One region of the Alkalibacillus sp. S2W genome, then DNA from elsewhere that is predicted to be linked to it. Evidence: a T-box and tRNA genes for the amino acid it is inferred to sense, from the RefSeq annotation. Region 1 holds a T-box; the other holds one or more tRNA genes.
What was found. The T-box of region 1 lies ahead of serS (serine--tRNA ligase). A T-box ahead of a tRNA ligase gene usually reads a tRNA of that ligase, here a tRNA-Ser.
Positions count from the first base shown of each region.

Region 2: it encodes a tRNA-Ser, which carries the amino acid that the T-box ahead of serS (serine--tRNA ligase) is inferred to sense. The anticodon was not compared.

Region 1 covers NZ_CP177234.1:8,837-15,026, forward strand. The annotation lists gene gyrA (DNA gyrase subunit A) at 1-162, shown strand, start outside; gene ACKXGF_RS00040 (HD-GYP domain-containing protein) at 178-1,245, shown strand; gene ACKXGF_RS00045 (serine hydrolase) at 1,425-2,747, shown strand; gene ACKXGF_RS00050 (hypothetical protein) at 2,744-2,926, opposite strand; gene pdxS (pyridoxal 5'-phosphate synthase lyase subunit PdxS) at 2,987-3,871, shown strand; gene pdxT (pyridoxal 5'-phosphate synthase glutaminase subunit PdxT) at 3,884-4,471, shown strand; T-box leader at 4,508-4,723, shown strand; gene serS (serine--tRNA ligase) at 4,785-6,062, shown strand.
Region 2 covers NZ_CP177234.1:468,931-475,120, forward strand. The annotation lists gene ACKXGF_RS02580 (hypothetical protein) at 1-1,036, opposite strand, end outside; one part of gene ACKXGF_RS02585 (IS3 family transposase) at 1,153-2,027, opposite strand; one part of gene ACKXGF_RS02585 (IS3 family transposase) at 2,027-2,276, opposite strand; gene ACKXGF_RS02590 (hypothetical protein) at 2,401-3,078, shown strand; gene ACKXGF_RS02595 (zinc ribbon domain-containing protein) at 3,256-3,438, shown strand; tRNA gene ACKXGF_RS02600 (tRNA-Asn) at 3,705-3,779, shown strand; tRNA gene ACKXGF_RS02605 (tRNA-Ser) at 3,781-3,871, shown strand; tRNA gene ACKXGF_RS02610 (tRNA-Glu) at 3,879-3,950, shown strand; tRNA gene ACKXGF_RS02615 (tRNA-Asp) at 3,954-4,030, shown strand; tRNA gene ACKXGF_RS02620 (tRNA-Gln) at 4,044-4,118, shown strand; tRNA gene ACKXGF_RS02625 (tRNA-Leu) at 4,246-4,331, shown strand; tRNA gene ACKXGF_RS02630 (tRNA-Arg) at 4,400-4,476, shown strand; tRNA gene ACKXGF_RS02635 (tRNA-Gly) at 4,496-4,569, shown strand; tRNA gene ACKXGF_RS02640 (tRNA-Ile) at 4,575-4,652, shown strand; rRNA gene ACKXGF_RS02645 (16S ribosomal RNA) at 4,779-6,190, shown strand, end outside.

The DNA.
Region 1 (6,190 bases):
ACGACAGGTCGTAATACGCAAGGGGTTAAACTGATTCGCTTAGGTGATCAGGAAGAAGTAGCGACTGTTGCCCGCATTGAAAAAGAAGATGAAACGGAAGACGAAATAGAAGATCAAGAAGAAGAAACACTAGAAGACGGTGAATCTCCTGAAGAAGAGTAATAGAGGTGTTAGGTTATGAAAGTGCATCCACAACAAATTGTGCCAGGCTGTGTAGTTACAAAAGATGTCATAGGAAATACGGTGACACCTATTATTCCACGCAATACAGTTGTGGATCCTATTCATATCCAAGTGCTAGAAAAATTCAGGATTAATGAAGTTGAAGTGGCTAATAAACTTGTCACGGGTGAAGAGTTTGAAGCGGAAGAGTTAACTGAAGAAGAACAACAATCGCTTCAAAAGTTACCATTTTTCGAGCACTTCGTGGATGTCGTTAAACAAACACGATTAATTTTTGAGAATTGGGATTACCGTACTCCACTTGATTCGAAAAAGATTCGCGAGTTAATTTTGCCCCTAACAGAGCAAGCTGAGGATAAGCGTGATGTCATTTTAAAGCTGCATCATTATAATGATCCGAAATTCTATATGTATTATCATATGGTGGCGATGGCTGTTATTTCAACGTATTTAGCCAAACGACTTGGCTATGACGAGAGTGAACGTCATGGTGTTGCATTAGCTGCTTATTTATCAGATTTAGGGATGTTAAAGTCGCAAAAAGACGTTTATTTAAAAGAACGATCCATAGACTATAATGAATACGAACAAATTCAAAAGCATCCTATTGAGTCTTATCGCTTACTAGAAAAGGAACCGTTTAACCAAGATGTCAAAATTGCCATCTTACAGCACCATGAACGGTTAGATGGCTCGGGTTATCCATTAGGTGTCAAAATGGATAAGTTGCATCGGTTTGCGAAAATCTTAGCTGTCGCAGATATGTTCCATGCAATGACTTCTGAGCGAATGTATCGTCAAAAGCAATCGCCTTATAAAGTTATTGAAGAAATGCGAAAAGACCAATTAACACAATTGGATACGGAAGTACTGAATGAACTTGTTAGGTGTTTTGTTAATTTCGGAAACGGAACTGAAGTTAAACTATCAAATAGTGAATATGGAACGATTGTCTTCACAGATGAACGTTATCCTACTAGACCGCTCGTTCGGTTAAGGAAGAATAAAGAAATTTTAAATCTTATTGATGAAAAAGATTTATATATTGAAGAAATCTTATAGAGTCATTAGCTATATGTAGCTAGTGACTTTTGTTTTATAAATAGTCGATCTTGTTTAAGTCAATACTCACATTTTAAAATTTCTTTAAATTGGCGATGTGGTTAGGCTTAAAATATTGTATAATAAAAACGGTGCAGAATTGAGTCGAAAAGGATTAAAGAGACATGGGGGAACCGAGAATGAAACAGACAAAGACATACCTGACACGCATCCTCGTATTAACGGTGATGGTGTTTAGTTTACTAATGACAGGCGTGACAACAGCGCATGCTGAAATTAATGTTGAAGCAGAATCAGCGATTTTAGTTGATGCTGAAACAGGAAACATATTATTTGAAAAAGAATCAGATATTGCATTACCACCAGCAAGTATGACGAAGGTTATGACAGAATACTTAGTGTGGGAAGCTGTTGAAAATGGCGAAATTAATTGGGATACAAAGACAGAAATCAGTGAATATGCTTATTCAATTTCAGCTAATAATTCATTTTCCGGTGTTGGTCTTCGTTTAGACCATGAATACACAGTTCAAGAGTTATACGATGCCATGGCGATTTATTCAGATAATGCGACGACTATTGCATTAGCTGAGCTAATCGCAGGCTCAGAAGGCGAATTCGTTAAAATGATGAATGAAAAAGCAAAGGAAATGGGCTTAGAAAATGCAGAGTTCGTTAATTCGACTGGTTTATCTAATAGTAGTTTAGGTGAAAACTATCCTGAGGGAACAAATCCTGACGATAATAACTTAATCTCTGCGAAATCAATGGCCAAGCTTGCTTATCATTTAGTCAATGATTATCCAGAGGCCTTAGAAATATCAAGTGTTCCGACGCAAGAATTCGAAGGCAATGAAATGATTAATTACAATTGGATGCTTCCTGGTATGCCAGGTCATATAGCAAAATATACGTATGAGGGCTTAGATGGGCTAAAAACAGGTCGTACAGAATTAGCAGGTCACACCTTCACAGGAACAGCTAAACGTGACGGGACACGATTAATTTCAGTTGTCATGCGGACAGATAGTGTCGAAGCACGTTTCGAACAAACACAGAAAATACTTGATTATGGCTTTAATAGTTTTTCAAATCAAACATTATTTGAGGAAGGTCATCAAATCGAAGGTGAGTCAACGCTTCCAGTAGTAAATGGTAAAGAAGAAGAAATTGAGATTGCGTCTGCTGAACCGATTGAAGCGATGATTCGTGAAGGTGAAAAGGACCAGTATTCAGTGAATTATCAAATTAATGAAGATGTTTTAAATGATGAAGGTGCGATTGAGGCGCCAGTAGAAGAAGGTTTAGAAGTTGGCAAATTAGTGTTAACATATGATGGAGAACAAAGTTATGGTAATATTTTATCAGATGAGTCTACTATTTCAGTTCCAGTTGAAACCAATGATGGTGTCGAGAAATCAAATTGGTTTATGTTAATGCTACAAGCAATTGGTGACTTCTTTGTTGGACTATTTAATAGTATCAAAGGCTTATTTGCTTAATAACATCTGTTAAATCCGTTGTTGATATTGTGATCCGCTTTCGGTGGACGCTTTCCGCGGGCACGGCTCGAGCCTCCTCGGCCGAAAAGCCTGGCCTGTGGGGTCTCGAGACTCGTGCTATTCCCGCAGGAGTCACCACCTTCGCTTCTCACAATCCAACAACTCAACACTATTTTCATTATTAATATTTAAGTTTTAACTAACTAAATACAGATTGATAGGTTATAGGGGGAGCTCATATGTCAAATGTCGGTACAGATCGTGTGAAACGAGGAATGGCTGAGATGCAAAAAGGCGGCGTCATTATGGACGTTGTGAATGCTGAACAAGCTAAGATTGCAGAAGAAGCAGGTGCTGTTGCTGTTATGGCTCTAGAGCGTGTGCCATCAGATATTCGTGCTGCAGGCGGGGTTGCTCGTATGGCAGATCCAACAGTGACTGAAGAAGTATTAAATGCGGTGAGTATTCCAGTGATGGCTAAAGCACGAATTGGTCATATTGTGGAAGCGCGCGTGCTTGAAGCAATGGGTGCAGATTATATTGATGAAAGTGAAGTATTAACACCTGCAGATGATATTTATCACATTGATAAAAACGATTATACCGTACCATTTGTCTGTGGTTGCCGAAACTTAGGTGAAGCGTTACGTCGAATTGGTGAAGGTGCTTCTATGTTACGTACGAAAGGCGAACCAGGAACAGGTAATATTGTTGAAGCTGTTCGTCATATGCGTGAAGTCCAAACACAAATTCGTTACGTTCAGAATATGGCAAAAGATGAACTAATGGTGTATGCCAAAGAAACAGGCGCCCCATATGAATTACTCTTGCAAGTCCAAGAAGAAGGACGTTTACCCGTCGTAAACTTTGCAGCTGGTGGCATTGCAACGCCATCTGATGCTGCGCTTATGATGGAATTAGGCGCGGACGGCGTATTTGTTGGTTCTGGTATTTTCAAATCGAAAAATCCAGAGAAATTCGCCCGCTCAATCGTCGAAGCAACAACCCATTATCAAGATTATGAGTTAATTGCTAAGTTATCTAAAGATCTAGGTACAGCAATGCCTGGTCTTGAAACATCAACGCTTGAAGGTAACGATCGTATGCAAGATCGTAGTGAGTAAAGGAGTCTTATCATGGCAACAATAGGTGTATTAGGTTTACAAGGAGCATTCCGTGAACATATCCAATCCATTGAGGCATGTGGTCACGATGCTGTGTTAATTAAAAAAGTAGAGCAATTAGAAGCTGTCGATGGGTTAGTTTTACCTGGTGGCGAAAGCACAACAATGCGCCGATTAATTGATCGTTACGGATTTTTTGATGCCCTTGTCCAATTTGGTCAAGCTGGTAAACCAATCTTTGGAACGTGTGCAGGACTTATATTACTCGCTTCACAGATCGAAAATGATGATGACAATCATTTAGGCTTAATGGATATGACAGTGGCTCGTAATGCGTTTGGACGTCAAAAACAAAGTTTTGAAACGCCTCTTGAGATCAAGGCGGTGGCAGATGATTTTGAAGCAGTGTTTATTCGTGCCCCTTACATTCTTGATGTACACCATGATACGGAAGTTTTAGCTACCTATGATGATAAAATCGTTGCGGCTAAACAAGGACATTATTTAGCCACAGCATTTCACCCAGAACTGACTGATGATCATCGCTTAATGGCCTATTTTATCGATATGGTAGAACAATCAAAACTTGCTTCTGTCTAAAAAATAAGGTATATTAAAAGCTACAATAATAATGAATCAATTGCGCTGATAGGAATTAGTAGTGGTAAGTGTTTATCTCAGAGAGCTAGTGGTGGCTGTGAACTAGTATAAACAGACCGCGAATCCATCCTGGAGCAGGTGAACTGAATGATGACGTAAGTTTACCCGGAAAACAGTCCCGTTATGACTGTACAAGTTGGAAGGTTAAATCCTTCAACAAGGGTGGCAACGCGGGTTATACTCGTCCCTTTACTGCATGTGCAGTAAAGGGGCGTTTTTTTATTGGATTAACGATATTAGGGAGGTTAAATGTATGTTAGACATGAAGTTTTTACGTGACAATTTTGATGAAGTGAAACAAAAGATGCAAAACCGAGGAGAAGATTTAACGGATCTCGATCAGTTTCTTGATTGGGATGAAAAGCGCCGTGCTTACATCCAAGAATCAGAGGAGTTAAAAGCACGTCGAAATGAAGTTTCCAAAGAAATTTCTCAACTGAAGAAAAATAAAGAAGATGCAGATCATTTAATCCAAGAAATGCGTGAAGTAGGTGATCGCATTAAAGAGATCGACAATGAACTAAATGAAGTCGAGACGAAATTAAATCAGTTAATGCTTTCGATTCCAAATGTGCCTCATGAGTCAGTTCCAATTGGTGAAACCGAGGATGATAACATTGAAGTAAGACAATGGGGAGAAGTGCCATCATTTGATTTCGATGTTAAGCCACATTGGGATGTTGCAGATGAGTTAGACATTATTGATTTCGAACGTGCTTCTAAAGTGACAGGCAGTCGTTTTGCCTTTTATAAAGGACTAGGTGCACGTCTAGAACGAGCGTTAATTAACTTCATGATGGACTTACATTCAGACCGTCATGGTTATGAAGAAATGATGCCACCACAAATCGTTAATCGCGATAGTCTAACAGGGACTGGTCAGCTTCCGAAGTTCGGTGAAGATGTATTCAAACTAGAAGAATGGGATTATTTCTTAATTCCAACAGCTGAAGTTCCCGTAACGAATTATCACCGCGATGAGATCTTAACAGCTGACGATCTGCCGAAGAAATTCACGGCATTTAGCACAAATTTCCGTAGTGAAGCGGGATCAGCTGGCCGTGATACGCGTGGTTTAATCCGCCAACACCAATTTAATAAAGTCGAACTCGTTCAACTTGTAAAACCTGAAGAGTCTTATGAGACATTAGAGTCGCTCACAAATGATGCTGAGGAAGTGTTGCAGCAATTAAAATTACCATATCGTGTGATGAATATGTGCACAGGTGATTTGGGCTTCACAGCAGCGAAAAAGTACGACATTGAAGTGTGGATTCCGAGTTATGAGACTTACCGAGAAATCTCTTCTTGTTCGAACTTTGAAGATTTCCAAGCAAGACGTTCTGGCTTACGCTTCCGTCGTGAAGCAAACAGCAAACCAGAATACATGCATACTTTAAATGGTTCAGGCCTAGCAGTCGGACGAACGGTCGCCGCGATTTTAGAGAACTATCAAAACGATGATGGATCTGTAACCGTTCCAGACGTGTTAAAACCATATATGGGTAATGTGGAACGCATTAGCCAATAAATTAAAGACCCTCCGCTTAAGTGATCTGTATATGACCTAAGCGGAGGGTTAATATTTGTCTTATGAAGGAGTGTGAAGCTCACTAATTTGTAAGAACATTAAGAATATAAATTTCCTCGAGATTTTTA
Region 2 (6,190 bases), 460 kb from region 1:
TGCTTGTAGTTTCTGCGACCCAATTTGAAAATGTTCCACGTCCAATGTGAGTACTCCATTGTTTGCTATCTAAATAAAGTCCATATGTTGATACTTCAATATTATTACTCTTTAAGAGTTTTTCTATGAATATGCTTTTCAATTTATTAAAGTAATATTGATAAGTTGCTCCAGACATTGGCATCTTATTGGAATCAACAAATAAAGCGTTATTGCCACTATTATCTTTGTAACTTTTTAGATGACTTTCATAAAATTTCGCTAACAATTTATTGCTAAAAATGACTTGATTTCTAGGTTTTTTTACATCGTTTGTTCCATCGCTATCAATTAGGTCTGGTCGAAGATTTCTATTTCTTATTATAGCTTCAAGACCTAATTCACCATAGGCCCCTCTTGATTTGAGACTGGACCTGGTGAGATTAACAACATCACCACGCCTTAGTCCACCAAAAAACTGCATATAAACACCTAATGCAATAGGATTTGTGTATTTGTATGCTAATTGTAGGAACTCTATTATATAATTAGGGTGTATTTCGTGTATTAAATCGTCACTCTCGCTTGAATTTGGTTTAGAATAAAGGTCAAAAAAATTATTGAATCTATCTACTTTTCTTGTTTGTATTTCTGAAACCGTGGAAGGATTATTTATCACTCTGATTTCGACTAGATAAAATAGAAAATCCCTTAATACAAGTATGTTATGATTGATAGTAACTGCGGATTTATTTTCAGATACTAATTGGTTAAGGTAATATTCTACTTTGAAGAAGTCTAATGTTGATAATCTAGCTTCTGACTCATCGAATATAAATATATTTTTATTTAGCCAATTTAAAAACGAAGTGATTATCTGACCTCTGCTCTTCAATGTATTATACTTCGCACCTCTTTTTGTATATAGAAAATTAGAAACGGGATGGACTTTAAATAGCCCTTTGTCATTCAATACAACAATGTGACACATATGTATATCCTGACCCGTTTTTAAAGTTGATTTGCTACTACGCAAAGCGAATTTATATGAAGTCAAATTATCACCTTCTAAAATAGAGTTTCTTCCTATTATATATATAATAACTTAAATAGGAGAGAATTCGTAAAAAATAACTAATTTAATTATCAAAATTATGGTATGTCAACACTAAACTAGACAAAAACGTTAAGGTCTTTCGACTTGAATTCGGTAGGTGTTAAGTAATCCAGTGAACCATGGATGCGAATGTGATTGAACCAGTTCACAAAATCAAATAATTCAAGGTCAAGTTCTTGTTGGTTAATAAAATGGGAACCCCTAACAAACTCTATTTTGATGGCTTTAAACGTGGCTTCAGCAACAGCATTGTCATACGGATTACCTTTGTTGCTCAGGGATCGTTCAATATCGAACGAATTAAGAGCCTCATCAATGATCGTGTTTTTAAATTCGCTTCCCCGGTCCGTGTGAAACAATTGAAATTGACGAAGATCTTTTTGAACAGATGCAAATGCACGGTGAACTAACCCCGCATCCTTATGGGGGCCAGCACTATGTCCAATAATCTCACGATTATATAAATCGATAAGCACACAAATATAATGCCAGCCATGCCCAACACGAACATAGGTTAAGTCGCTTACCATCACTTTATGTGGTTCGGATTGATCAAACTCACGGTTCAATGAGTTGCCAATCTCAGATTCATTAGCTTGGGATTTCATGGGTTTAAATTGAGCAACCGTATACTTAGATACTAAACCTTGTTCTTTCATAATCCGTCCGATGCGACGTCGAGAGACGGTCCACCCTAATTTAGCGAGTTCAACTTTAATTTTTCGTTGACCATAGTTTTGTCGGCTATCTTTAAATAGTTGAACAATCTGTTCTACGAGTTCGTTCTCGGTGTTCTCACGAGCTTTAGATTCATAATAGTACGTACTTTTAGGAATTTGTAGGACGTCACACATTGCTGATACCGAGTATTTGTGACGGTTTTGACGAATCACATCTACTTTCGTCCCATAATCAGCGCGGCTTGCTTTAAAATATCATTTTCCATAGCCAGTTGTTGATTTTTATTGCGTAGTTGTATAAGTTCTTCCTGTTCAGGTGTCCGATTGTCTTTTTCTTCAAAGGACCCGCTATCACGGTATTGCTTGACCCACCTATCGAAGGTGGAAGACGTTAATTCGTATTCTTTAATAATATCAGCACGAGGTTTTCCTGACGTATAAAGCTGTACTAATTGTTCTTTGAATTCCTTTGAAAACGATCTTCTTTGACGTTTGGTCATATGTTTTCTCCTCAGTTTTTATATTTGAACCAAGTGTATATGACCTTAGTGAAACTGTCCAATTAAGTGTAACCGGTCCATTATGATATTTTTAAGTGAAGCAAGTATAAAGGGGATGACTTTTATGGAGTTTAATTGGTTGAAGGAAAAAGTGGATAGACCTTTAATAGATTTATTTCAAACTAGTGCTGAACTGACACCTTATATTGGGAACACTCTACAAGCAATAAAAATGAGACGTTTAGAAAGTAGAGTAGAACAACATAAGAAGAAGTTAGAGGTTATAAACCAATATCTAGGAATCAGCAAACTATCTGTTGAGTTTTTTAGTGAAAGGATTTTTCCCATAGTATTAGGGGATTTGATTGAAGAACACGAAGATGCGAAAATCAATTTCATATTTAATGGAGTTACAAATGTTTTTATTGAGGAAGAGACCGAAGAATCTGTAATCTTAACGCATTTTGATACTTTAAGAAGCCTTCGTTATGTGGATATTAAGAGATTCTTTGTAATTGCTGATAAATTCCGACATATTAGTGAGTATCCACTAAATAATAACGAACCCATAACTGAAAGAATTGACGACAAGCTTGTATCGTTAGGGTTAATAAATACACCAACCTTTTGGGAACAAGATGTAAGGCATAAATTAGAGGATATAAGTGTCACTTCTTATGGAAGTGAGTTTATGTGTTTTATTAAATCGGATGATGAATTTGATGTTAAGCATAGTGATATAGAAGGTGAAAGTAAAGACCCGAATGAATGGTTAAAGGAAATAAAAAAAAGAGGTAAATAATAAGTTAAAACCAAATAAAGAAACGAAGAATGCAACAAAACTCTTGTGTAAAGCAGATTTGTTTATAATTAAAACCCAACAAGTAGTTAAAACCTATATTTATCATATAATTGCCATTATCATCTACATATTGAAGTCAAACCATTTCATCATCGTAGTCACGAATTCCGTGAGCTAATGAAACAAACAGATTCCCCACGCTTTTGTGAACAACTTCCATCAGAAGTAAGTAAGCAGCGATTACAATATAAATGTACAAATTGCGAATTGATCTTTAAGCGCAAAAGACGTATTAATACACAAAAATATCGTTGTAGTAAGTGTGGAGGTCGTATTAAAGAATTGGTTTCAGGTGATTGACAATCATTTTAGTTAAATGATACATTATGAAAGCTGTCAAAAGAACGATGAAAAAGTTTGCCCAAAAATAAACTAATTTCTATTGAACTAATTGACAGGAAAATAAAGATGTTATATGATACTAAATGTCGCTGAAAAACGTCAGCGTTTTACATCATGAGAAAGCATCATTGAAAACGAAATAAAATGTAAAAAAACACTTTACATGGATGGCGAAACAATTTATAATAATTTCTGCATTGAGCCAATTAACACTTTGAAAATATTCCAGCGTAGCTCAGAGGTAGAGCAATCGGCTGTTAACCGATTGGTCGCAGGTTCGAATCCTGCCGCTGGAGCCATGGAGAAGTACCCAAGTGGCTGAAGGGACACCCCTGCTAAGGGTGCAGGTCGCGTAAGCGGCGCGAGGGTTCAAATCCCTCCTTCTCCGCCATTAAAATGGCCCGTTGGTCAAGTGGTTAAGACACTGCCCTTTCACGGCAGTAACACGGGTTCGAATCCCGTACGGGTCACTTGGTCCGGTAGTTCAGTTGGTTAGAATGCCTGCCTGTCACGCAGGAGGTCGCGGGTTCGAGTCCCGTCCGGACCGCCATATTATATTAAGTTGGGCCATGGCCAAGCGGTAAGGCAACGGCTTTTGGTGCCGTCATGCGTAGGTTCGAATCCTACTGGCCCAGCCAACATTTTTTACAATTCAATAAATCAAATTAAGTCTTTTTTTATGTCTTTTAATCAATAGATTGATTTTATAGAATAAAGGTAAGGTCATTCTAAGAGGATCTATTGAACTTTCTAAGCCTATAACTTGCGGCCGTGGCGGAACGGCAGACGCGCTAGGTTGAGGGCCTAGTGGGGTTTTCCCCGTGGAGGTTCAAATCCTCTCGGCCGCACCATTTAACAAACTTAATTTTATTCTTGCAATCACTTATTATGTTTGATATTATAGTGTTTGTCGCAATAAGCGCCCGTAGCTCAATTGGACAGAGCGTTTGACTACGGATCAAGAGGCTAGGGGTTCGACTCCTCTCGGGCGCACCATTTATATATAATAGATCTTGCGGGTGTAGTTTAATGGTAAAACCTCAGCCTTCCAAGCTGATGTTGTGGGTTCGATTCCCATCACCCGCTCCATATATGGGCCTGTAGCTCAGTTCGGTTAGAGCGCACGCCTGATAAGCGTGAGGTCGGTGGTTCAAGTCCACTCAGGCCCACCATATAAATACATCGAACCTTGAAAACTAAACAAAATAGCCTGTCGTCAATTCGTTTTTCTTCTTATTTGTTAATAGGAAGAAAGCGGAGACGAAATAAGAAACAACAATAAGCCAAATCAAACACTTTAATTCGAGAGTTTGATCCTGGCTCAGGACGAACGCTGGCGGCGTGCCTAATACATGCAAGTCGAGCGCGGGAAGCGAGCTGAAGCCCTTCGGGGTGGACGCTCGTGGAACGAGCGGCGGACGGGTGAGTAACACGTGGGCAACCTACCTGTGAGACGGGGATAACTCCGGGAAACCGGGGCTAATACCGGATAACGCATCGAACCGCATGGTTCGATGATCAAAGATGGCTTCTAGCTATCACTCACAGATGGGCCCGCGGCGCATTAGTTAGTTGGTGAGGTAACGGCTCACCAAGGCGACGATGCGTAGCCGACCTGAGAGGGTGATCGGCCACACTGGGACTGAGACACGGCCCAGACTCCTACGGGAGGCAGCAGTAGGGAATCATCCGCAATGGACGCAAGTCTGACGGTGCAACGCCGCGTGAGCGATGAAGGTCTTCGGATCGTAAAGCTCTGTTGTGAGGGAAGAACAAGTGCCGTTCGAATAGGGCGGCACCTTGACGGTACCTCACCAGAAAGCCCCGGCTAACTACGTGCCAGCAGCCGCGGTAATACGTAGGGGGCAAGCGTTGTCCGGAATTATTGGGCGTAAAGCGCGCGCAGGCGGTTCCTTAAGTCTGATGTGAAAGGCCACAGCTCAACTGTGGAGGGCCATTGGAAACTGGGGAACTTGAGGACAGAAGAGGAGAGCGGAATTCCACGTGTAGCGGTGAAATGCGTAGATATGTGGAGGAACACCAGTGGCGAAGGCGGCTCTCTGGTCTGTAACTGACGCTGAGGCGCGAAAGCATGGGTAGCGAACAGGATTAGATACCCTGGTAGTCCATGCCGTAAACGTTGAGTGCTAGGTGTTAGGGGGTCCAACCCTTAGTGCTGCAGTTAACGCAATAAGCACTCCGCCTGGGGAGTACGGCCGCAAGGCTGAAACTCAAAGGAATTGACGGGGGCCTGCACAAGCGGTGGAGCATGTGGTTTAATTCGACGCAACGCGAAGAACCTTACCAGGTCTTGACATCTTCGGACAGCCCAAGAGATTGGGTCTTCCCTTCGGGGACCGAATGACAGGTGGTGCATGGTTGTCGTCAGCTCGTGTCGTGAGATGTTGGGTTAAGTCCCGTAACGAGCGCAACCCCTGATCTTAGTTGCCAGCATTCAGTTGGGCACTCTAGGATGACTGCCGGTGACAAACCGGAGGAAGGCGGGGATGACGTCAAATCATCATGCCCCTTATGACCTGGGCTACACACGTGCTACAATGGATGGTACAAAGGGAAGCCAAACCGCGAGGTCAAGCTAATCCCATAAAGCCATTCTCAGTTCGGATTGTAGGCTGCAACTCGCCTGCATGAAGCCGGAATCGCTAGTAATCGCGGATCAGAATGCCGCGGTGAATACGTTCCCAGGCCT